Methylicorpusculum oleiharenae: one gene and its partner. The protein of the gene in region 1 interacts with the protein of each later gene in a pairwise test. Links are inferred from orthologs where the notes say so. Each region holds a gene or a part of one and is shown on either strand. Other genes may lie near its edges. The genes, in order: GO003_RS21615 and leuS.

Evidence for each region.
Region 2: the proteins of GO003_RS21615 (region 1) and leuS interact in binary tests that used the Escherichia coli proteins (3 or more experiments, as listed by UniProt). The link is inferred for Methylicorpusculum oleiharenae from one-to-one orthologs.

What each region holds. Positions count from the first base shown.
Region 1 is NZ_WUTY02000001.1:4,840,412-4,852,259, reverse strand. The notes cover bases 264-3,167. They hold GO003_RS21615 (helix-hairpin-helix domain-containing protein), read left to right. Parts: upstream 264-692; coding sequence 693-2,642; downstream 2,643-3,167. Other genes in these bases: GO003_RS21610 (REP-associated tyrosine transposase), read left to right, coding at 2,746-3,167; GO003_RS21620 (cell division protein ZipA C-terminal FtsZ-binding domain-containing protein), read left to right, coding at 264-478. Outside these bases: more of GO003_RS21620, read left to right, coding at 1-263; more of GO003_RS21610, read left to right, coding at 3,168-3,276; GO003_RS21605 (hypothetical protein), read left to right, coding at 3,388-3,876; nitrite reductase large subunit NirB, read left to right, coding at 4,618-7,173; nitrite reductase small subunit NirD, read left to right, coding at 7,176-7,514; GO003_RS21590 (PhzF family phenazine biosynthesis protein), read left to right, coding at 7,511-8,443; GO003_RS21585 (formate/nitrite transporter family protein), read left to right, coding at 8,803-9,615; cynS (cyanase), read left to right, coding at 9,697-10,140; GO003_RS21575 (bifunctional protein-serine/threonine kinase/phosphatase), read left to right, coding at 10,161-11,848. UniProt on the Escherichia coli protein: DNA ligase that catalyzes the formation of phosphodiester linkages between 5'-phosphoryl and 3'-hydroxyl groups in double-stranded DNA using NAD as a coenzyme and as the energy source for the reaction.
Region 2 is NZ_WUTY02000001.1:594,215-606,257, reverse strand. The notes cover bases 5,413-8,511. They hold leuS (leucine--tRNA ligase), read right to left. Parts: upstream 8,138-8,511; coding sequence 5,687-8,137; downstream 5,413-5,686. Other genes in these bases: GO003_RS02845 (zinc ribbon-containing protein), read left to right, coding at 8,220-8,511; GO003_RS02855 (LPS-assembly lipoprotein LptE), read right to left, coding at 5,413-5,659. In the rest of the region: molecular chaperone HtpG, read right to left, coding at 1-1,261; GO003_RS02870 (tetratricopeptide repeat-containing response regulator), read left to right, coding at 1,796-3,487; GO003_RS02865 (sensor histidine kinase), read left to right, coding at 3,484-4,155; holA (DNA polymerase III subunit delta), read right to left, coding at 4,136-5,161; more of GO003_RS02855, read right to left, coding at 5,168-5,412; more of GO003_RS02845, read left to right, coding at 8,512-8,702; GO003_RS02840 (ParA family protein), read left to right, coding at 8,763-9,545; GO003_RS26090 (hypothetical protein), read left to right, coding at 11,112-11,243; GO003_RS02835 (hypothetical protein), read right to left, coding at 11,395-11,706; GO003_RS02830 (hypothetical protein), read right to left, coding at 11,715-12,043.

The DNA of each region.
Region 1 (11,848 bases):
TGAGGCTTTCGGCAGTTCGACACAGCAGCGTCATCACGACGAGCGGCCATCCAGCCATGATGAGCAGTCCCGGGAGTTACCCAAACTGATTCAATACAGTCTGGTGGCTGTCGCCGACGAAGGTTTTAACGGCGAGGACATAGACCGCGCTTTTAACATCGCCGGATTGAAATACGGCAGTTTAAAAATATACGAGCGTATCGACGGTAATGGCCTGGTCGATTTTGGCGTTGCCAGTATGGTTGAGCCCGGCACATTCCCTGACAAAAACATAAGAGAGTTTAATTGTCCCGGTCTGGTATTTTTTATGCAGCCTCGCGAAGTAGATGACCCTGTCTCGGTCTATGATGACTTTGTAGAAACAATCGATATTCTGGCGGCGGAACTGGACGGTGTTAAGTGGGATAACCAGAGACAACCGTTAACCGGTAGTGCCATACACGAAATGCGTAATCGGCTGGCGAGCGGTTATCAATAATTTTTTTATGCCTAACCGTTCATGAAAGTCCTGCATTCGCCCCGTCAAATTAAAGTACTAGGTGTTAAGGAGAGAGCGGTCACTCGCCCGACAGGACGCCGTGAATACGTCCATGTAGGCTTGACGTCGGGACACCTGTCGATCGAGCAACCGCCCCCTCTTCGGTTCTGTACTTTCACGGTAACGAATCGGCCAATCCTTCAACCTTTTCCTGATGTTGAATAACGAACAACGAGATCTTATCAACCAGCACTGTCAACTCGTTGAAGGATTGACCCTGGCGCAGATTGAACAAATAGCCGAAAGCCGCTCGGCCGACTCACTCAGCGACGAGGTGCTGGTCCACTTTCTGGAAACCGCTAATCTGCTTTACAGAAGCGGTTGTCCGTTCATTTCCGATGCTGATTACGATGCCGTCTTTTTGGCTGAACTGGCACGCAGGCATCCTGATCATCCATATCTTCTTGCGGTTGAACCGGAACCGGCATTTGCAGAAAAAACCATAGACCTGCCGGTAAGAATGTTGTCTACCGAAAAAGCCTATAGTCAGGATGCTATTGAAAAATGGCTGCTTCGTATTGAAAAATCAGCACAAGAACTTGATATCGATAGCGATAGATTGTTGTTTCGGGCGACGCCCAAACTGGATGGCTATGCCGCATACGATGACGGACAAACGTTATATACGCGCGGCGATGGCCGAAAAGGCACCGATATTACCCGGGTTTTTGATCGCGGTTTGATGGTGGCCGGAAATGGTCAGCGAGGTCAGGGAGCCGGAGAAATCGTGGTCAGCCGCCAATATTTTCAGAATTATCTGGCGGAACAATTTGAAAATGCCCGAAATTTTCAAGCGAGCATCATCAAGGAAAAAGATCTGGAAGTGCCTGCTTTGGAAGCGATAGAACGAAAAGCCGCGATGTTCTTTCCGTTTGCCCAGTTACCCGATTGGCAAGGTTCGGCCAATGACATCCGCCTCCACTTTGCCGATATTGTCAGGCAGATTCCCGAAAAGGTGGATTTTGATGTCGATGGGGTGGTTTTTGAAGTCACCGATGAATCGGTCAAGCAGCGCATGGGTTCAACCCGGCATCACCATCGATGGCAGATCGCTTACAAGCATAATGTTGAATCGGCGTTGGTCAACGTGCTGAGTGTAACGCCGCAAACCTCTCGTTCCGGACGCGTCAACCCGGTTGCCGAACTGGAGCCGACCAAACTGAGCGGTGCGGTCATTTCACGCGCAACAGCCCATCATTACGGTATGGTCAAGTCGCTGGGAATAGGGCCGGGTACGCTCATTGAATTGACCCGCTCGGGCTTGGTGATTCCCAAAATCGAGCGTGTCGTCACGCCAATGCCGCCGCAAATTCCGGATAACTGCCCCAGTTGTGGCAGTCATCTGGTGTGGGACAGTGACTATTTATATTGCCTTAATAAAACCCATTGCCCGGCACAAATCGAAAACACCCTCGAGCATTTTTTTAGAACTTTGGGCAATGTCGATGGCTTTGGCGCCAAGACTATAGAAAAACTGCATGCGCACGGCGTCAACTCGATTTACCGTATCTATCAATTAGCGTTGAACGAGCTGATGGAGATGGGTTTTGGCGAAAAAACCTCACAGAATCTTCTGGATCAATTACAGCGCAGCCGCCTGCAAAGTATTGAAGATTGGCGGTTTCTGGGTGCATTCGGTATTTACAGAATGGGACTGGGTAACTGTGAACGGTTATTGCAGCATTATCCGTTGAACCGGCTCTTTGATCTCAGCATTGAAGATATCGTCACAATAGAAGGATTTGCAGAGAAAACTGCCGAGGCGGTGGTCGAGTCATTAAAATTGATCAAACAGGATTTTGAGCAAATATTGAGTTTGGGTTTTAATCTGATTGAAACAGCAGCCAGCCAGGCACAGGCTCAAATAGAAAGCCCCGTGTCAGGAAAACTGATCGTGTTCACAGGAACTATGGTGCAGGGTTCACGCGAAGACATGCAGAAAGAAGCCAAACGTTTGGGTGCAAAAGTCGCCAATTCCGTCACCGGCAAGACCGATATTCTGGTGGCCGGGGAAAAAGTGGGTGCCACCAAACTGAGCGCAGCCCAGGAAAAAGGCGTGCAAATCCTCAGCGAGCAGGAATACCTCACACTTATAAACGGATAAATTCACTGAAGCCGCCGAAGCTTGTTTTGCATCAACGCGATAAGGTGCGCCAGATAGGATGTGCCGACGATAGGAGGCGCATCGTTCGTATTTCAAACAAACCATGACCGAATACCGACGATTTTACCTACCGAATGCCCTATGGTTTTTCACCGTCAATCTTGCCGACCGGAAAAACAATCATTTGTTGATCGACAAGATTGATGTATTGCGTGAGGCCTTTCTATATGTAAAACAACGAAAACCTTTTCATATTGATGCCATCGTCATCATGCCGGATCATTTGCATGCTATTTGGACATTACCGCCCGACGACGGTAATTATTCTGTTCGCTGGAATATGTTGAAAGGAAGATTTTCCAGGGCAATCAACCCGGGTGAAAGAATTTCAAAAAGTCGTCAGAAACGCCGCGAAAGAGGAATCTGGCAACGTCGATTATGGGCGCATTTAATCGAAAACCAAGACGATTACAACCGTCATGTTGATTATATTCATTGGAACCCGGTAAAACACGGCCATGTTAAAAACGTAATCGATTGGCCGTATTCAAGCTTTCATCGATATGTGAGGCAGGGTATTTATGAAAAGAACTGGGGAAATAATGAAAGGCCAGAGATTAAAATCAGTGAGTAACTCGACAGCCAAATAGGATGCGCCTCCTTGCGTCGGCACATCCTATTAGGTGTGCCTTATCGAGTTGAGATTGAAAAAAGTATAAGATAACCAAAAATAGATAATAACTTGATGGCTCCGATTCGCCGAGACATCTGGCCGCGTAAAAAAGATATGAAGAATCCGTACGAAGAAATCATACAGAAGGAAATTGATGGTTGTAGACTCTTGGCTCAAGGGCAGACCCGTGAAGATTGCTGCCGAGAGAGGGGAGTGAAGCACTGCGCAGAAAATGACTTTAGTTCGACAATAAGCAGTGACACATACTCGTCTTATTTTGTGGCAATTGTTTTGATTATTCTTCTCTTGTTTACCAGTATTCTCGCCTGGAAAAAAAGACTAAAGATAAAGGACTTCTATTTCTCTATTTCAGAATTTAAGAATGCTGTGGCTTCAGCATGGTTAATATGGATATTTACCTTTATCTCAGTAATTCTTTTGTTTGAGCCATACGGAAGCTCTGTTCAAGAAGATGAAATTTTAAATGCTTTTATGTGGTTTGTTTTACCTCCAATAGCAGTAATTGCAGTATTTCTATGGTATAGAAGGTTTATTCAATGAAAGAGGTGAGATCCGTAGTGTGGTGCGAGGTAACGAACCCCAATATTTCTCGAGTTAACTATTATTAACGCGATATGGCACACAATTTAGGATGTGCCGACGATAGGAGGCGCATCGTTCGCGATTCAAATAAACCCTAACCGAATACCGACGCTTTTACCTACCGAAAGCCATGCGGTTTTTCACCGTCAATCTTGCCGATCGGAAATACAAGCATTGGTTGATCAACAAGATTGAGGTGTTGCGTGATGCCTTTTGATAGGTAAAACAACGAAAACCTTTATGTGAAGCAAGGCTTTTATGAAAAAAATTGGGAAAATGAAATGCCTGAGTTTAAAAGTATTGGGTAACCCGACAGATGCGCCTCCTGGCGTCGGCACATCCTATTTGGCGTATCTGACGAGTTTTCGCTCCACAATAGTGCAATACCTCTTCTTTCTCCCCGAATCAGTGCGCTCCTGACGGGTTGCTGTGCGTTGCCGACGCTGTGTTGTTGGGCTCAGGGCCGGATGGTTCGCTTTTGATTCTTTACCAAACAAGCACTTACACTTCTTTGTCGGCCTTACCGGTCTTTCTGGCATTACCTTTGCTTTAGTTGAGACAAAGCTCCTCGTCGGAGCGGTTATGATTTTGGGGCAATGGCGTCCGGGTTCAGTGATTTTTTCACGTGGGCCGGACGCCTTTTTTTTTGCCCGAAATTTAGGTTTTTACGTTTTCTTTGCAGCAGATCCGGGGTTACCGATGAGTCACACACAGACACTGGTCGTTATTGGCAATGGCATGGTCGGTCAACATTTTTTGGCCGCTCTGGTCAACAGCGCCGCGAAGGCGCGCTATCACCTTGTGGTGTTTTGCGAAGAGCCCCGGCCGGCCTATGACCGGGTGCATTTATCGGAGTATTTTGCCGGTAAAACGGCGCAGGATCTGTCGCTGGTACCGGACGGCTTTTTTGCCGAACACGGCATCACCGTGCATGTGGGGGATAAGGCTAAAACCATTGACCGCGCCGCCAAGACGGTGATTTCCGAACGCGGCGTGGTGATCGCGTATGACACCCTCGTTCTGGCTACCGGTTCTTACCCCTTTGTCCCTCCGGTGCCCGGTCATGACCGTCCGCACTGTCTGGTGTACCGCACCATCGAAGATCTGGAGGCGATGAAAAGCGCCGCGGCCTGCTCAAAAGTCGGCGTGGTGGTCGGCGGCGGCTTGCTCGGGCTGGAAGCGGCCAAAGCCTTGACCGATCTGGGACTGATTACCCATGTCGTGGAATTTGCCCCGCGCCTGATGGCGGTGCAATTGGACGAAGGCGGCGGCGCCTTGTTGAAACGCAAAATTGAAGCGCTGGGCGTCAGCGTCCATCTCAATAAAAACACCACCTTGATCGACGACGGCAGCACCTGTTTGCATAAAATGAATTTTGCCGGGGGCGATGTGCTGGAAACCGATTTGATTCTGTTTTCCGCCGGCATCCGCCCGCGCGACGACCTGGCCGCCGCCTGCGGTCTGGACATCGGTCCGCGCGGCGGCATCGTCATCGACAACCAGTGCCGCACCTCCGATCCGGCCATTTTTGCCATCGGTGAATGCGCGCTGTGGAATAACCGGATTTTCGGTCTGGTGGCACCGGGTTATGCGATGGCCCGTGCCGTCGTCTCGGTACTGGAAGGCGCCGGCAGCGCCTTTACCGGTGCCGACATGAGCACCAAACTGAAACTGATGGGTGTCGATGTCGCCAGCATCGGCGATGCCCATGCGGCCACCCCGGGCGCCCTGGTGTACACCTATCAAGACGGCGACAGCGACATCTACAAACGCCTGGTGGTCAGTGCCGATAAAAAGACCCTGCTGGGTGCGGTGCTGGTCGGCGAAGCCGCCGATTACGGCACCTTGCTGCAATACTGCCTGAACGGCATCGCCCTGCCGGAACACCCTGAAGCCTTGATCCTGCCGCGGCTGTCCGGCGAGCCGGTCGGCTTGGGCGCCGATGCGCTACCGGCCTCGGCCCAGATTTGCTCCTGCCACAACGTCAGCAAAGGCGACATCTGTGCGGCCATCGACACCGGCTGCACCTCGCTGGGCGCGCTCAAACAAGCCACCCAAGCGGCGACCGGCTGCGGCGGCTGCAGCGCCTTACTCAAATCGGTGTTGGATGCCGAATTGAAAAAACAGGGCGTGGCCGTCAATACCGACCTCTGTGAGCATTTTCCGCACACCCGGCAAGGCCTGTACCATTTGGTTATGGTCGGCGAGATCAAGACTTTCGCTGAATTGCTGGACAAGCACGGCCGCGGGCGCGGCTGTGAAATTTGCAAACAGGCGGTCGGCTCGATCCTGGCGTCTTACTGGAATGACTACATCCTGAAAAACGAGCACCTGGGCTTACAAGACACCAATGACAATTATCTGGCCAATATTCAAAAAGACGGCACCTATTCGGTGGTACCGCGCGTCGCCGGAGGTGAAATCGAACCGGAGAAATTGATCGTCCTGGGCCAGGTTGCCAAAAAATACGGACTGTATACCAAAATCACCGGCGCTCAACGGGTCGATTTGTTCGGCGCCCGCGTCGACCAGCTGCCGCTGATCTGGCGGGAGCTGGTCGATGCCGGTTTTGAAAGCGGCCATGCCTACGGCAAATCGCTGCGCACCGTCAAATCCTGTGTCGGCAGCACCTGGTGCCGGTACGGCGTCGATGACAGCGTCAGTCTGGCACTGACCCTGGAAAACCGCTACAAGGGCCTGCGCTCGCCGCACAAGCTCAAATTCGCCGTGTCCGGCTGCACCCGCGAATGCGCCGAAGCGCAAAGCAAGGATATCGGCGTGATTGCCACCGAACACGGCTGGAATCTCTATGTCTGCGGCAACGGTGGCATGAAGCCGCGCCATGCCGACCTGTTCGCCACCCAGCTGGATCAAGCCACGCTGATCAAGTACATCGACCGCCTCCTGATCTTTTACGTGCGCACCGCCGACCGCCTGCAACGCACCTCGGTGTGGATGAACAACCTGGAAGGCGGCCTGGCGTATTTGCAGTCCGTGGTCATTGACGACAGCCTGGGCTTGGGCGATGAACTCGAAGCGCAGATGCAGCGCGTCATCGACACCTATCAATGCGAATGGAAAACCACGCTCGCCGATCCCGGCAAACTGAAACGGTTCCGGCATTTCGTCAACAGCGACCAACCCGATGAGCGCATCCTGTTCGTTCAGGAACGCGGCCAGATCCGCCCGGCCAAAGACGAGGAACGCGCCGCCTTGACCCCGCACAAGCACTTCACCCTGTTAGAGGAAGCCTGACCATGAGCGAATGGCAAGATGTCTGCAGTGTCGATGATCTGCAACCGGATTCCGGCATCTGCGTAAAAGTCAACGCGCATCAGATTGCCTTGTTCTATATGCCCAAAGAACAGGCCCTGTACGCGCTCGATAATTTCGACCCCTTTGGCCAGGCCAATGTCTTGTCCCGCGGCATGATCGGCGATATCGGCGGCCAGCCGATGGTCGCCTCGCCGCTGTACAAGCAGCATTTCAATTTGGTCACCGGGGTGTGCTTTGAAGATGAGACCGTCAAAGTCGCCACCTACCCCATCCGGATCGTCAACCACCGGGTCGCAGTCTGCGTTCAGGAGGCGCGATGAAATACCATTACTACATTGCCGACGTGTTTACCCGGCGCCTGTTCAATGGCGCACAGATCGCCGTGTTTCCCAATGCGGACGGCCTGAATGCCGACACCATGGCCCTGATTGCCAAAGAACTGAACCTGTCCGAAACCGTCTTCATTTTTCATCAACTGAAGTCTGCCCAGACCCGGCGCATGCGGATTTTTTCCCCGTTAGCCGAAGTCAATTTCGGCGGCCATCCGATCATAGCCGCCGCCTATGTGCTGGCCTGCTGCGGCGACATTGACGTCTCGGCCCCGGTCACCTCGCTGAGCTTCGAACAAAATGCCGGCAACGTGGAAGCCAACATCTCCAGCCGGGACGGCATCCCCTATTTTGTGCAATTTACCCGCAAAGTCAGCGCGATCGTCGACCGCTTTGCGCCCAGCGACGAAGAACTGGCCGGCTTTTTAGGCCTGGACCAAGCCGAACTTGACCACAAGAAATATTCGCCCCGGCTGGTCTCCTGCGGCTATCCCTACCTGATCGTGCCGGTCTGGCAGTATGAAACGGTGCGCAAAGCCCGCTTCGATTACAGCGCCTGGAGCCAATCCACCGCGCCGCAGACCGCCGCCCAGGAGATCTTAGTGTTTGCGCCGAAATCACCTTATGCCGACGCCGACTTCAACCTGCGCTTAGTCGGCCCACGCATCGGCCTGACCGAAGACCCACCGGTGGGCAGCGCCTTACCGGCGTTCTGCGCCTACCTGTGTTCGTTCGAGCACACCCGCAAAGGCACCCAGACCTTCGCAGTGGACCGCGGTGATGCCGGCTCCCGGCGCAGCGTCATCAATCTGGAAATGGATCATAAAGGCGCCGAGTTCCTGACCGTCCGGGTCGGCGGCGAAGCCGTGCTGTTTGCCGAGGGGACGATTGATCTGGGCGCCATGAATACCCGGGGATGAAGACAGGGTGGGGCGTAAATTCCGGGAGAGACGCAAAATCTTGCGTCTCTGGGGGTAGGGCAGAAGCCTGCCCGAATAGTAGTTGAGTCAATCAAAAAGGAGGGAAATAGCGTCCTGTGTAAGCTAAGTGGGACATGAAATGCGGTATGAGGCAAGAGGAACACGAACGGCTGCGTGAGAACGTGACGGTCGAGTTCCAGTGGAAGTTTCCAAAAATGCTTGCCTTCGTTGACGCTTCGATTTCAGAAGTTTCAGCGATAGCAGGATTGGAATAGAAATTATTTTGGTTCATTTACCAATATTCATAGATATGTTCTTAATTGAACGATACATATTATTTTAGATTTGGAGAAAAAATTATGTCCTATTTAGTTCCTTCAGAATTTGTGACCAAGATGGTGGATGCAGGGGAATCAAAAGTATTCATGTCTACCCGAGATACGTTGATCAGGGCTTATATGGCCGGGGCGATTCTGGCGCTGGCTGCAGTTTTTGCGGTCAGCATTACTGTCCAGACCGGATCGCCGATCTTTGGCGCAATATTGTTTCCCGTCGGTTTTTGTATGCTGTATTTATTAGGCTTCGATCTTTTGACCGGTGTTTTTGTTTTAACACCGCTTGCATGGCTTGATAAACGTCCAGGCGTAACACTGGGGGGTATTTTAAGGAACTGGGGACTGGTTTTTACCGGCAATTTTTTAGGCGCATTAACCGTCGCGGTCATGATGGGAATTGTGTTTACTTATGGCTTCTCCGTCGAGCCCGATGCTGTAGGCAAAAAGCTTGCCGGTATCGGCGAAGCGCGTACGCTGGGCTATGCAAAATATGGCGTGGCCGGCTGGTGTACCATCTTTATCAGAGGCATGCTGTGTAACTGGATGGTGTCTACGGGTGTGGTCGGGGCGATGATTTCCACGACTGTTAGCGGTAAAGTCATCGCGATGTGGATGCCGATTATGCTGTTCTTTGGAATGACCTTTGAGCACTCCGTTGTCAACATGTTTCTGTTTCCATCCGGTTTAATCATGGGTGGCAATTTCTCGATTATGGATTACTTTGTCTGGAATGAAATTCCAACGGTTTTGGGTAATTTGGTTGGCGGATTGGCGTTTACCGGTTTGACGTTATACTCCACGCATATCAAAACAGCGCCTAAACGTGCGTTCAACTAAGCAACTTCAAGATAATAGAGTTTCAGGTATTAAATTGCCGAGACTCCTTAACAATCGCTCTAATTTGTAAAGGCATTCATCATGACACGCAACGAAGTTACCGAATTAGTCATCTTGCAAAAACTGCGTAAACAACTGACTTGGCCTCAACTGGCTGAGGTTATGGGTCAAAGCAAGGAATGGACAACCGCCGCTTTGCTCGGACAGATGACATTGACTGCTGAACAAGCCGTCAAGATTGGCGACGTGCTGGAATTACCCGCAGACGCTGTTGAGCAGTTGCAAGTGGTTCCCTACAAGGGGTCGCTCCCGACGTCGGTACCGACCGATCCGTTGATTTACCGTTTCTACGAACTGGTCAGTGTTTACGGCACTACCTTTAAGGCATTGATCCACGAAGAGTTTGGCGACGGCATTATGAGCGCTATCGATTTCAGCATGGATCTTCAGCGTGAACCCGATCCAAAGGGAGACCGCGTCAAGATCGTGATGAGCGGCAAATTTCTTCCTTACAAGAGTTACTGAGGCTGCTTTGGCCTGAATAAATGTCCGGTCAATTAAAAATATCGGTAGGGCAGCATTCTGACAAAGGCCGCAAGGCAATTAATCAGGATTTTCACGGCGTTTACAGTCCTAAGGAACCCCTGTTAAGTGCAAAAGGAATTGCCATTGCCTTGGCCGATGGGATCAGTAGCAGTGACGTGAGTCATATTGCTAGCGAAGCGACTGTCAAGGGGTTTCTGGAGGATTATTTTTGCACCTCCGAAGCCTGGTCGGTCAAGAAGTCTGCGCAACGGGTTTTGACGGCAACCAATTCCTGGTTGCATTCGCAGTCTCAGCAAAGCCAGTTCCGCTACGATAAAGACAGAGGCTATGTGTGCACCTTGAGCGCCATGGTTATCAAGTCGACAACTGCGCATATTTTTCATGTGGGTGACACGCGAATCTACCGCCTGCATGAAAACGGGCTTGAACAATTGACCCATGATCACCGGTTTTGGTTGTCCAAGGACAAAAGCTATCTCAGTCGCGCCTTGGGAATCAATCCTTATCTGGAGATAGATTATCAAACGCTGTCAGTCGATGAGGGGGATATTTTCGTATTTGCGACAGACGGTATTTATGAATTTACCCCTGATCTTTTCATAATCAATGCTATTCATCAGTACGGTAATGATCTGGATGCTGCTGCTAAAGCCATTGTGGACGATGCCTACCAGCTAGGCAGTACGGATAATCTTACTGTTCAGATTGTCAGAATTGAGCAATTGCCGAGTCAGGATGCCAAAGAGCTGTATCAGCAGTTAACCGAATTGCCGTTTCCACCGATACTGGAAGCAAGAGCGGTTTTTGATGGTTACACCATTATCAGAGAAGTGCATGCCAGCAGCCGCAGCCACGTTTATCTGGCAGTGGATAGCGAAACAGACAGGCCGGTCATCTTAAAAACTCCGTCAATTGATCTCAGGGATGATCCGGCTTATCTGGAACGCTTTCTGATGGAAGAGTGGATTGCCAGGCGCATTAATAGTGCCTACGTACTCAAGCCTTGTTTGCAGACCCGGAAGCGCCATTTCCTGTATATCGCCATGGAATTCATTGATGGTCAGACATTGACTCAGTGGATGATCGATAACCCGAAGCCAGACCTGGAAACAGTGCGTGGAATAGTCGAACAAATTGCCAAAGGGTTGCGCGCTTTTCACCGCCTGGAAATGCTTCATCAGGATCTGCGGCCAGGCAATATCATGATCGATAAGACCGGCACGGTAAAAATCATAGATTTTGGTTCTACCCGCGTGGCCGGTATCATGGAAATCACCAGCCCGATCGAACGTAGCAATTTGCTGGGCACGGCTCAATACAGTGCCCCGGAATACTTGCTGGGAGAGCATGGATCATCGGGTTCGGATATTTTTTCTTTGGCTGTTATTGTCTATCAAATGCTGACTGGAAACTTGCCTTACGGAACTCAAGTGGCCAAAACCAAAACCAGGGCAGAGCAAAGGAAATTAAAATATCAGCCTCTCCCTGAAAATAGCCGGGAAATTCCTGCGTGGATCGATGAAGCCATCAAGAAGGCCGTTAATCCCGATCCACACAAGCGCTATCAGGAAGTCTCCGAGTTTATATTCGACCTGCGCCATCCCAACAAAGACTACCTGAATAAAACCCGCTCGCCGCTTATGGAGCGCAATCCGGTGCTTTTCTGGAAATCCATTTGTTTAATTCT
Region 2 (12,043 bases), 4.3 Mb from region 1 along the record:
CGCTATCCGTATGCGTTGAAGAAAAACGCAATAATTTGGCGATACGTTCGCGATTGCTAAAGTCTTCGATAGGGCCTTCCTTGATGACATTGCCAAATGCCGTCCAGAACTGTTCATATTTTTCAGGTTCGTTTTTGGCGATACCTTCCAGCAAGCCGAGCACTTTTTTGACCGCGCCTGATTTGATGTTACTGATTTGTTTGCTTTGTTGCAGAATTTCCCTTGATACATTAAGCGGCAAGGAACTGGCGTCAATCACACCACGAATGAACCTTAGATAACGCGGCATTAACTGTTCGGCATCATCAGTGATGAAGACTTTCTTGATATAAAGTTTGACGCCGTGTTTGGCATCTCGGTCCCATAAATCAAATGGCGCTCTCGACGGCACATAAAGCAACAAGGTGTATTCGTTAGTGCCTTCTACTTTGCTGTGGACATGAGCCAACGGATCCTGAAAATCATGGCCTACGTGTTTGTAGAACTCATTGTAATCTTCATCGGAAATATCCTGTCTGGCTTTGGTCCATAAAGCCGATGCGCTGTTGACGGTTTCTTCTTCGATTCTGGATGGCGCAGTTTCATTGCCTTCGTCGTCTTTTTCCGCCGGAATCACTTTATCCATGACTATCGGCAAAGAAATATGATCGGAGAATTTTCTGATAATGGAGCGGAGGCGGTAACCGTCTAAAAATTCGTCTTCGCTTTCCTTCAGGTGCAAGGTGATTTCGGTGCCGCGGGTGGGTTTTTCAATGGATTCCAGCGTGTACTCGCCTTCTCCGGCTGATTCCCACAACACACCTTCTTCAGCGGATAAGCCGGCTTTGCGGGTTTTAACGGTCACTTTATCGGCAACGATAAACGCGGAATAAAAACCGACGCCGAACTGGCCGATCAATTCGCTGTCTTTGGCCTGGTCGCCTGTTAATGACTCAAAAAACTGTTTGGTTCCGGATTTGGCGATGGTGCCGATATGCTCTTGCACTTCCAGGCGATCCATACCCACCCCGTTATCGATGATGGTGATGGTTTTTTGGTCTTTATCGAAATTGATACGGATTTTTAGTTCACTATCGCCTTCGTACAGCGCATCGTTCGATAATCCCATAAAGCGCAGTTTATCTGCCGCATCAGAGGCATTTGAGATAAGTTCGCGTAAAAATATTTCCTTGTTGCTGTACAAGGAATGGATCATCAAATGCAGCAGATGCTTAACTTCGGTTTGAAATCCGCGGGTTTCTTTTTTGGCTTCAACAGTCATGCTTATAGATTCCTCAATTCAGTTAATAGGGTTTCTGTCAATGTGGGGATGGCAAGTCTATTTTTCAAGCCGGTCCCAAACAAAGAAATCAAATCAGAGTTTCTTAAATTAAAAAGCACAGTAGGAATGTGCAGCGGATCTTTTGATCTGAATAAATCAAGCCCGCTGACTGCAAAGGGTGTTAGCAAGAAAAAGCGGCTGTTTATTTATGACTTTCGCACTTCAAATTTCGGCAGTGCCTAAAGAGGCAACGGGTTGTTCGGCAAAGGCTTTGCCAGTATGGATGCTGGCATTAGAGCCTACATGGATGGTTTTACGGCGGGCACTCGGTGCCGAATTTCGATCTACGAGGGTATAACGTTTGATTAAGAGGCTGCCTGTATTTGGGTAATGCCTTTATAATGCCGGGCAGTGAGCCGATTTATTTTCATTTTAAAAAGCCAATTTATGATCAATAATAACTTTTGTGGCGAGAACTGCCGGTTACTTTTCTTGCTTTGACTGGTGCGCAAATACGCTTCAGGAAATAGCAGAATGGATTTATTTGACGTTTCGCTGGACACTTTGCCATCACCGTTTAAACTTCACCAGATGAAGCAATCGCTTAAATCAAAGAAAGTTCTTATCGTCGAGGATCAGGCCACCATGCGCAAGGCGATCCGGGAAATGATCTATGGTTTTGATATGAAACTCATAACTGAGGCAGCCAACGGTTCTAGTGCCATCGCCGCTATGCGAAAGGAGAGTTTTGATATTGTGCTTTGCGATTACAACCTGGGTTCAGGTAAAAACGGCCAGCAGGTCCTGGAGGAAGCCAGATTCCGGAAACTGCTTCCTTTTTACGCTGTATTTATCATGGTGACTGCCGAACAGACTCAAAGCATGGTCTTGGGGGCGATGGACAATAAACCCGATGAATACATGACCAAGCCTTTTAATGCCGAGCAGTTGCTTAATCGGATCAAAAGAAATATTTCACGCAAAGAGTATCTGGGCGACATAGAGAAAGCGATTGATTCAGGCAACATCAGTCTTGCAATTGCGCAGTGCGACAAAAAGCTGCTGGAAAATAATCGCCTGATGCATACGCATCTCCTCAAGTTGCGTGCCCAGCTGGCCATTAAAATCGGTGATTTAAAAAAAGCCACTGCCATTTATCAGGCCGTTTTAGAACAAAGCGAATTAAATTGGGCCACACTGGGCTTGGGAATTATTGCCTATCTGCAGGACGATTTTAGCGAGGCAGAAGCTATTTTCCGGAAATTGATTGATGATTATCCGATGATGCTGGAGGCGTTTGACTGGCTGGCCAAAACGCATGAAGCGCAAGGCGATTTTGCCGGGGCTCAGAATACATTGAATGAAGCGACCGCCTTATCTCCTCAGGCAATTTTGAGACAACAAAAGCTGGCGACTATGGCCAATATGAATGGCGAGCTGACCATCGCTGAAAAAGCTTATAAAACGGCAATCGATCTGGGTAAAAATTCCGTTCATCATTCTTCCGGCGATTTTGCGGGATTGGCCAAAATTTATTCAAAGACTGACGCCAAATCAGCGCTTAAAACCTTAAAAGACATGCGCTCGCTTTATTTTGGCAATCCTGAGGCGGAGCTGAGAGCTGCGTTGCTGGAAACAGAGGTTTTTCATCAGCTGGCCGATGAGGAATCCTCGGTGCAAGCTTATCAAACAGCGCAAAAACTGAGTCTGGAGTTAGGAAACAAGGCACCTACTGACCTTAGATTGGAAATGATTAAGACCAGTTATCTGAAAGGCGATGATAAAGCGGCAAATAAAGAGCTGGAGCAACTGATTAAAAACCATGCCGATGATGATCACTTTATGGGTGATGTCAGAAAAGTACTGAACGAGACCGGTAATGCCCAACAAGGTGAAAAATTGATAGCGCGTATCAAAAAAGAATTGGTCGAGATTAATAATAAGGGTGTGGATTTGTTTAGGCAGGGCAATATTACCGAAGCCACGCAGGTTTTCCAGAAGGCGGCAACGACCATGCCGGAAAACAAAACCATAATGATTAACATGGTCAAGATTTTGTTGCATGACTTAAAGACCAACGAAGTGAACAAAGAAAAAATTCAACGCATTCAAACGTTCATCAATAAAGCGTCACAATTTGGTGTCAAAAAAGAAAAAATCGAACATCTGCAAGCCCAGTTGAATAATTTGTCCCATAAGATCAATTCCACGGCGTCTCAAGAATGAGCCAAGATGCAAAATTCAGTCAGATTCTTGCCTCGTCAGTTCATGATTTAAAAAACTCACTTCAAACCGTTCGGTCTTTGATCAGAGCGCTTGCGTTAGAACAAGCCAATTCCGAAAAGCCGGAATTTCAGATACTGGATTTCGAAACTGCCCGAATGAACAGTTGTGTCATGCAGTTGCTGATACTTTACCGGCTGGATGCCAGTCACTTCAAGCCTGTGCTGGAAGAGTGCCGGGTTGTCGAAATTTTGGAAGAGGTGGGCTATCAGCAAAGCCTGCAGATTCAATTACGGCAGATTTCGCTCACAGTGGAATGCAGCGCGGACTTGTTTTGTTTTTGCGATGATACGTTAATCAATACGGTTCTGGTTTCTGTCGTTAACAATGCGTTGCGCTATTGCCGTCAAGCGATACGCTTATCCGGACGGCAGCAAGGTGATTTTGTCTGCTTATGCATTGAAGATGACGGACCCGGTTTTTCTTCCGGCATCATGGAAGGCATTCAAGGTGTCAAAAGCTGCGAGCTGGAAAAAGGCAATACCGGTCTTGGACTTCATTTTGCGTCAACCATTGCCGAACTTCATAGCCAGGGTCAACGCAGCGGTTTTATAGCCATAGACAATGAAAGTACGTTGGGTGGCGCAAGGTTTAGCCTGTTTCTCCCATAGGATCAAGGCCGGCCATCAGCAAGCAGATCGTTAAAAGAGTCTGCCAGGCGTCACCCATTTGAGCGCCCTTGATTTGTCGATCGGCTTTAGCGCTCAACAAAAGCGCCTGATCAAGCCGGTTAGTATTCAGACGATGAATAGCGGCATCAATCAGGGGTTTACGTTTATCCCAAACCTGGTTTTTTGAAAAGGCCTGATCTTTAGAATGTCCATCGCGTAAGCTCTGCTTGATCTTACACAACACTCTGATTTCACGCGTGATTGACCAAAGCACGATCGGTGCCGCAACGCCTTCGGCTTCTAAACCCTCTAAAATCTTAACGATGCGTTCGGCATTTCCTGCTAAAAGGGCATCGGCCAGATTAAAAACATCATAACGGGAACTGTCAGCCACTACGGAGGCAATATCCTCGTTTTTTAATTTTACCGGTCCGTATAAAACAAAAAGCTTTTCAATCTCCTGAGCTGCAGCCAGCAGGTTTCCTTCTATGCGCGTGACCAGAATTTTCAAACCATCACTATCGGCACTCATTCCCTTTTGCTGAAGGCGTTGCGATAGCCAATTCATCAGCTCCTTGCCCGCCAGCGGCCAGACTTGAACCAGAATTCCTGTGGCCTCGATAGCCTGCACCCATTTTGATTTGCTGGCCGAGGACTCGAGTTTTCCTGAGGTGATGAGTAAAATCGTATCTTCAGGACGTCGTTCACAGTAATACAGGAACGCTTTGCTACCCTCCATTCCCGGTTTGCCGTTGGGCAGACGCAGATCTATGAGTTTTTTTTCGGAAAAAATGCTCATGGCTTCGGCGGCGGCACTCAGTTCTCGCCAATCGAAATGAGTGTCCACCGTCAATATTTCCCGGTTATCAAAACCGGCTTGTTTAGCCGCTTTTCTTATCTGATCAGCCGCTTCGCCCAATTGCAAGGGTTCGTCGCCGCATATCAAATAAACAGCTTGCAGCTGTTTATTCAAGTTAGCTTCCAGCTGATCCAGTCTTAATCGCATTGCCGATTATTTGCCGGCCAGATCAGATCTGGTCGTATTCACGATCTTTTTTACTGCCTGCAGATAAAGTTCTTGCTGAATGATCGTTTCCTCATTGGTTTTGGCAATAATGGCTTCCTGATCGTTGTAATATTCACGGGTAATCTCAATACTTTGAATTTTTTTCAACACAGCCCCTGACGCGTCCTGCAATTCATAATCCAGAGAGTAATTGAGCTCAAACTCGTTGGCTTTACCCGTAGAGCTCAGTGAAAGTACCCGACGATCCATTTGCTCGTTAAATACGGCAACAACCAGGCCCGCCTGACTTATCTCTTTAACGACATCCACGGACGACGCTTTCAGTGTTTTGGTGAATTGTTCCTGCAAGGATTGGGATGCGTTTTTAAGATAAACCTTACGCATTTGCTCAGGCAATTCAATTGCGCCGCGCAAATGATAGCCGCATGCAACGGTCATTAAGGCCAAACCCAGTACCAGCACTCTTGTAATCATCATATTGATCTTACTCAATTACTTTGCTCATCAAACAACAATATTGACCAGTTTATGCGGCACAACAATGATTTTTTTAACCGGTTTATTATCGATAAAACGCAGTGTGTGCTCATCATTCAACGCAGCAGCTTCGATTGCTTCGCGCGTGGCAGAGGCCGAAACTAAAATTTTACTGCGCAATTTACCGTTTACCTGAACCACAATTTCCAGTTCATCCTGTTGTAATGCGGATGGATCGGAGACTGGCCACTTTTCGGTAATCACGGAACCTGAGTGACCCAGTCCTTGCCATAAATGCTGGCAAATATGAGGCACAATAGGAGCCAGCATCAACACAATGAATTCGAATGCTTCCTGGCGAATAGCCAGTCCATTGTCAGACGTGTCCGAGAATTTGGAAACCGAATTCAACAATTCCATATTGGCCGCAATCGCCGTATTAAAGGTATAACGCCGGCCAAGATCATCGGTTACTTTGTCCAGCGTTTGATGCACCTGACGCCTTATTGCCTTTTGATCGCTGTTCAGCGATTCTTTATCCAGAGCGGGTATCGCCTGCGAATGAGTGACATGCAGGTGGACCTGCTTCCATAAGCGGCGCAGAAACCTGAAGGCACCTTCAACGCCGCTGTCTGACCATTCCAGCGATTGTTCGGGAGGGGCGGCAAACATAATGAACAAGCGGACCGTGTCGGCTCCGTATTCGTCGATAAGGGCCTGAGGATCAACCGTATTGCCCTTGGATTTGGACATTTTGCTGCCGTCTTTTAACACCATGCCCTGGGTGAGCAGTTTTTTGAAAGGTTCGTCGTTAACGAGTAAACCTTCATCGCGCAGCAGTTTGTTGAAAAAGCGCGAATACAAAAGGTGCAGAATGGCATGCTCGATACCGCCGATATACTGGTCAACAGGCAGCCAGTAATTGGCGTTTTCATCCAGCATCTTGTCGGCTTTAGGGCTGGCAAAACGGGCAAAATACCAGGAAGATTCCATGAATGTGTCGAACGTATCCGTTTCCCTTCGACCGTCTTTGCCGCATTTTGGACAGGCCGCATGCGAAAAAGTGGGATGAGCAACCAGCGGCGACTGTGAGCCATCCAGCACGACATCTCTTGGCAGTTCGACAGGTAAATCTTTTTCCGGCACAGGAACAACACCGCAATCATCGCAGTAAATTACCGGAATCGGCGCGCCCCAATAACGCTGTCTTGACACGCCCCAATCCCGCAGGCGGAAATTGGTTTTACGCTGGCCTTTGTTTTCCGATTCCAGTTTTTTAGCAATGGCCGAAAAAGCGTCTTGAGAAGTCATACCGTCAAATTCGCCGGAGTTTTTTAGTATGCCTTTGTCTGTAAAAGCGTGGTCGCTGATGTCATCAGGACCGGCGTCTTTGGCAAAAATAACCTGTTTTAGCGGAATGCCGTATTTATGAGCAAACTCGAAATCGCGTTGATCATGGGCAGGTACGGCCATAACGGCACCGGTGCCGTATCCCATCAATACAAAGTTGGCAATCCAGACCGGCACTTGCTCGCCGGTTATGGGGTGTGTCGCTTTAATGCCCGAATCAACCCCGCGTTTTTCCATGGTTTCCATCGCAGCTTCCGATGTTTCCATGACTTTACATTCTTCAATGAAGGCCGCTATATTTGGATCGTTATGGGCGGCTTTCAGCGCTAAAGGATGTTCTGCCGCGACAGCCAGGTAAGTCACGCCCATCAATGTATCAGGACGGGTTGTATAAATTCTTAAAGGCTCACCCATTTCGGCGACTTGAAAATCCATTTCCACGCCTTCTGACCGGCCTATCCAGTTGACCTGCATGGTTCTGACCTGTTCCGGCCAGCCATCCAGGCCGTCTAATGCTTGCAGTAATTCGTCGGCATACGCGGTAATTTTAAGAAACCACTGTGAAATCTCTTTGCGCTCGACATGGGTGCCGCAACGCCAGCAGCCGCCGTCGATAACCTGTTCATTAGCCAGAACAGTGAGGTCATGCGGGCACCAATTGACCGGTGCGGTTTTTTTATAAACCAGGCCTTTTTCAAGCAGCTTGATAAAAAACCATTGCTCCCAGCGGTAATAAGAAGGATCGCACGTCGCCAGTTCCCTGTCCCAGTCATATCCAAAGCCCAGTCTTTTGAGCTGGTCACGCATGTAATCAATATTTTCATACGTCCAGTCGGCGGGGTGAACGCCATGTTGCATAGCCGCATTTTCAGCCGGTAAGCCAAAAGCATCCCAGCCCATCGGTTGCATTACATTTTTACCCTGCATCCTGAAAAAGCGACTTATCACATCGCCAATGGTGTAGTTTCTGACGTGGCCCATGTGCAACTTGCCACTGGGATAGGGAAACATGGACAAGCAATAGAATTTCTCCGCATTGGATGATTCGACAGCTTTAAAGCTGCCGGAGTCTTCCCACGCTTTTTGAACGGCTTGCTCAATAACTGAAGGCTTGTAAATTTCTTCCATCGAACTCATCTTTTCGGGCCAAAATCGTTAGAATACAGTACACTTGTGCAAATCAAAAGTCTCATTTTAAGGAGTTAATAACATGAGTGACAATAAGCTGATCGAAGCCTATAACGATCTGATGGGGCATCTCTATGAGGTCATGGATGATGGTATTCATTCATTGGCCAATGCGTTGGAAAAAGCCAAGGAAAAAACCAGTGAAATAGGCGGGGTGACCCAGGAAGAATTATCAAAAATTTCTGATTATGTAAAACGTGACGTTGAGCATGCGGCCCATGCCTTGAATGAAGATGGCACTGACGACTTGTCCGAATGGTTAAAGTTTGACATTGATCTGATTGAGAATTTTGCACTCGATGCCTTTATGAGCGTCGCCGATAAAACCAGTGTCGAACTTGCCAAGCTGAAAACCCTTGCCGAGCAAAATACTTACCACAGCGGCGAAGTGACAGGACCGGGAACATTTGTCTGTGATCAGTGCAATAAGGAGATTGCCTTTAAAACAACCAGTGTTATTCCCAAGTGCCCAGCCTGCGGCGCCGATACTTTTTTCCGTTGTTGATATTATTAATGTTGACTTTATAATGCACTCAATTACTCATCTGAACTCATGGTAAACAGTATGAAAAGGGTTATTTTCAACCAGAAAGGCGGCGTTGGTAAATCGACCATCACCTGTAATTTGGCCGCCATTAACGCGGTTGAAGGCAAAAAAACCCTGGTCGTTGACCTGGATATTCAAGGCAACGCTACGCAATACCTGTTGGGCGGAAATGTGACTAATTCCGACCAGACCATTGCTCACTTTTTCAAAGCCAGTTTGAGTTTAGGTTTTTTTGGCTCCAATGATTCCGGGCTTGAAAGCGTCATCCATGAAACGCCTTTTCCCAATCTTTACATCATTCCTTCTCATCCTGAATTGGAGCCTCTGCAAGCCCGTCTCGAGTCTCGGTATAAAATCTTTAAGTTCAAAGAAGCGTTAGATAAGCTGGAAGGGTTCGATACCATCTACATCGATACACCGCCTGTTTTAAATTTTTACAGCCAATCCGCATTGATTGCGGCGGACAAGTGCCTTATTCCGTTTGACTGCGATGCGTTTTCAAGAGAAGCCTTGTTTACGTTAATGCAGGCGCTTGCTGAAGTTAAGACCGATCACAACCAAAACCTTGAGATTGAAGGCATCGTGGTCAATCAATACCAAAAACAGGCCAACCTACCCCGTCAACTGGTCGAAGAATTAATATCACTGGGTCATCCGGTGCTGGATGCAAAAATATCTCCCTCGGTAAAAATAAGAGAGTCACACAGCGAAGCCAAGCCGCTTGTTCACTACGCGCCTCATCATAAACTGACCGATGAATTCAGAGCGTTACACATTGAAATCAATCAAAAGCGGGTATAAATAAATCGCCAGCTATTGATTAAGCTTATTATTTCAAGCGTAATTCAATGACAAAAAGACCGCCAACCGGCGGTTTTTTTTTTCTGGGGATAGGAGCAGTAATTCCCGGTCTGATGATTAAGAGGGAGAGGTGTAAGCTTTTCGGGTATGTCGGCAGCAGGGATGCTGTCGTAAAGCTTCAATGGATGGGAGTCCAGAGCTGTCGATATCGAATCATTTTTTTCAGATTTCAGGGTATTTGTAACAGGACGTTGCAACCAGAGCTTTCGCAGATGTATTCACGCGTTCTGAAAAAGTAGCAGCCATGGGTCTGCAAAAATAAATACGGAATAAGTTTTTTTAAGTAGGCGATGTCCAAAAAAATCAAGGATGAATAAACTTTCTTGATATTTCTTAGGAATTGATTCGAATGGTGCCTGGAGCCTTTCCCAAAGTGCAATAAAAATACCTGTAAAACAGTTGCTTAAAAAACTTCAATTAAAATATACCGTATTTATACCGTCAGCTTTTCATTGCTGCCCAGCATTGAATAAATAAATATCTCACTTCAAAATCGTATTTTCCCCGTGTAATTAAATTTGTGCCAATCCCTGAACCGGCCAACCTGGACCCGCAATCTAACCACCAATAAACGATAAGCATCAATCCGTCTGATGGATCAGCCCGGCTAACCTGGATCAGCAATTTAACCCCAATAAAGGCGGGCTGAAAAGCATAATTGAACGCTAAAAGACTTAAGCAGATATAAACGCACTTCTTTGACACTTTCCCAGCTTATAATTTCTGGTCTAGAGTCGGGCATTAGTTTTTTATGATGTAAGTTGTTGATTATATAAATTTTATTGATAGACGATAACCTAGGTTTCCCGATTCCCAGAAAAAAAGTATATAGATAAGTTTTTTAAAATAAATGGCTGAATGCGTCTCTTGACCGGTATAGACACACGAAAAAAAAGCACCCGAAAACCAGCAGATTCTTATTCGTATATATAGCTATTAACCGCGCCTAAAATGCTTACGCCAATATCGGGCAGGGCGGGGAAAGAAAATCGGAGTCAAGCGGTTTTTGTTGGCATTTACCAGGAATAGACATAGCTTTGTAAACTTTTGACTACATGATTTTGATGTTTTTTATTTATTTTCAAGAATAAAGCGCGTTTTGTAAGCTTGATGTAGCACTGGTTGGTTAATAGAGAATTTTCGCCTCGCGTTAAGTCATGAAAAAAAACCGCGTGTATTTTTTTTCGGGAATCGGGAATTTATGCCTTTATATATATAATTATTTAAATTTATAAATAAATAAATATATATGTATCAATAGCTTAAGGCGGTTTCTTTGCTTGTTTTTTCTATTGTCAACTAAGTCCCGACTCTAGACCAGAAATTATAAGCTGGGAAAGTGTCAAGGAAGTATTTTTATATGTGCTTTAGTCTTTTAGCGTTCAATTATGCTTTTCAGCCCGCCTTTATTGGTGGTTAATTGCTGGTCCAGGCTGGCCGGTTCTGGCTATTGGCCCGGGAAAAAACCGCTGGCGATGGGCGATCTTAAGGTGATGCCGCCAATGGATGAAAACAAAAACCCGTCAGGCGGCTAAGCGAACCAGCCAAGACAGCCAGGCGAACAAAAGCCTTTTAAGTGTACCGGCGATATTTTGGCGAGAGTGGCGGCGCTTACTGGACCGGGAAAGCCAATATTGAATTTATTTGACTGGAGCCCGGTTTAAACGGTGGGCGATCATGGCGCGAGGGGTTCGGGCGCGGGATTGGGTGAGTGGTTGAATGAAATAAAGATAAGAGGCTAATAAAAAACCGGCTACTGATGTGTAAGCCGGTTCTAAAAGTTATCGGTTCATTCAAGCGCGTTAGTGGTTCGTGTTAAGCCATCATTCAAGCTGATGCCTAATTTTAATCTTACGTTTTCAATAATGTATTTATTTGGGTTGTTCCACCTCCGGCTTAATATTGCCAAGTAGTTATCTTTTTTAACGTAACCCGCACAAGACCAGCCGCAACGGTCACAAACATAACTCATCACGGCAATCTTGGGCGGCCAATCAAGAGAATCACTTACGTCTTTTAGGTGGCCGGCGCCAACCAAACACACAGGGCATTTTTCTAAAGCTTCCGGAATATCAGCAAATAAGTCGTTTTGTTCGTTCATGGCGGTCTTTAGTCAATCATCAAAAGAAACGCCGCAACCTGATCTGATTCGTCGGCGTATTCGCTGGTAATCTGCTTCAGTGCCATAAACTTATCCCGATAAAATGCTTTGCCTCTGTCGATTTCGGCTTGCAAAGCGTATGAGGTGCTGATCATTCCAGTTAGTACATTGTTGGCGGCAATCTGTTCAAGCGTATAGGGATGCACAAGCGTGAGACGTGGCGGAGCTGTCGGATAAAAAAACGATGATCGAACCGGCTGCTCAATCTCGCAAAATTGCCAGTGATAATTTCTAAAGTCTTTTATGATCCTGGCCGCTTGGGTAATAACTTTGCTGT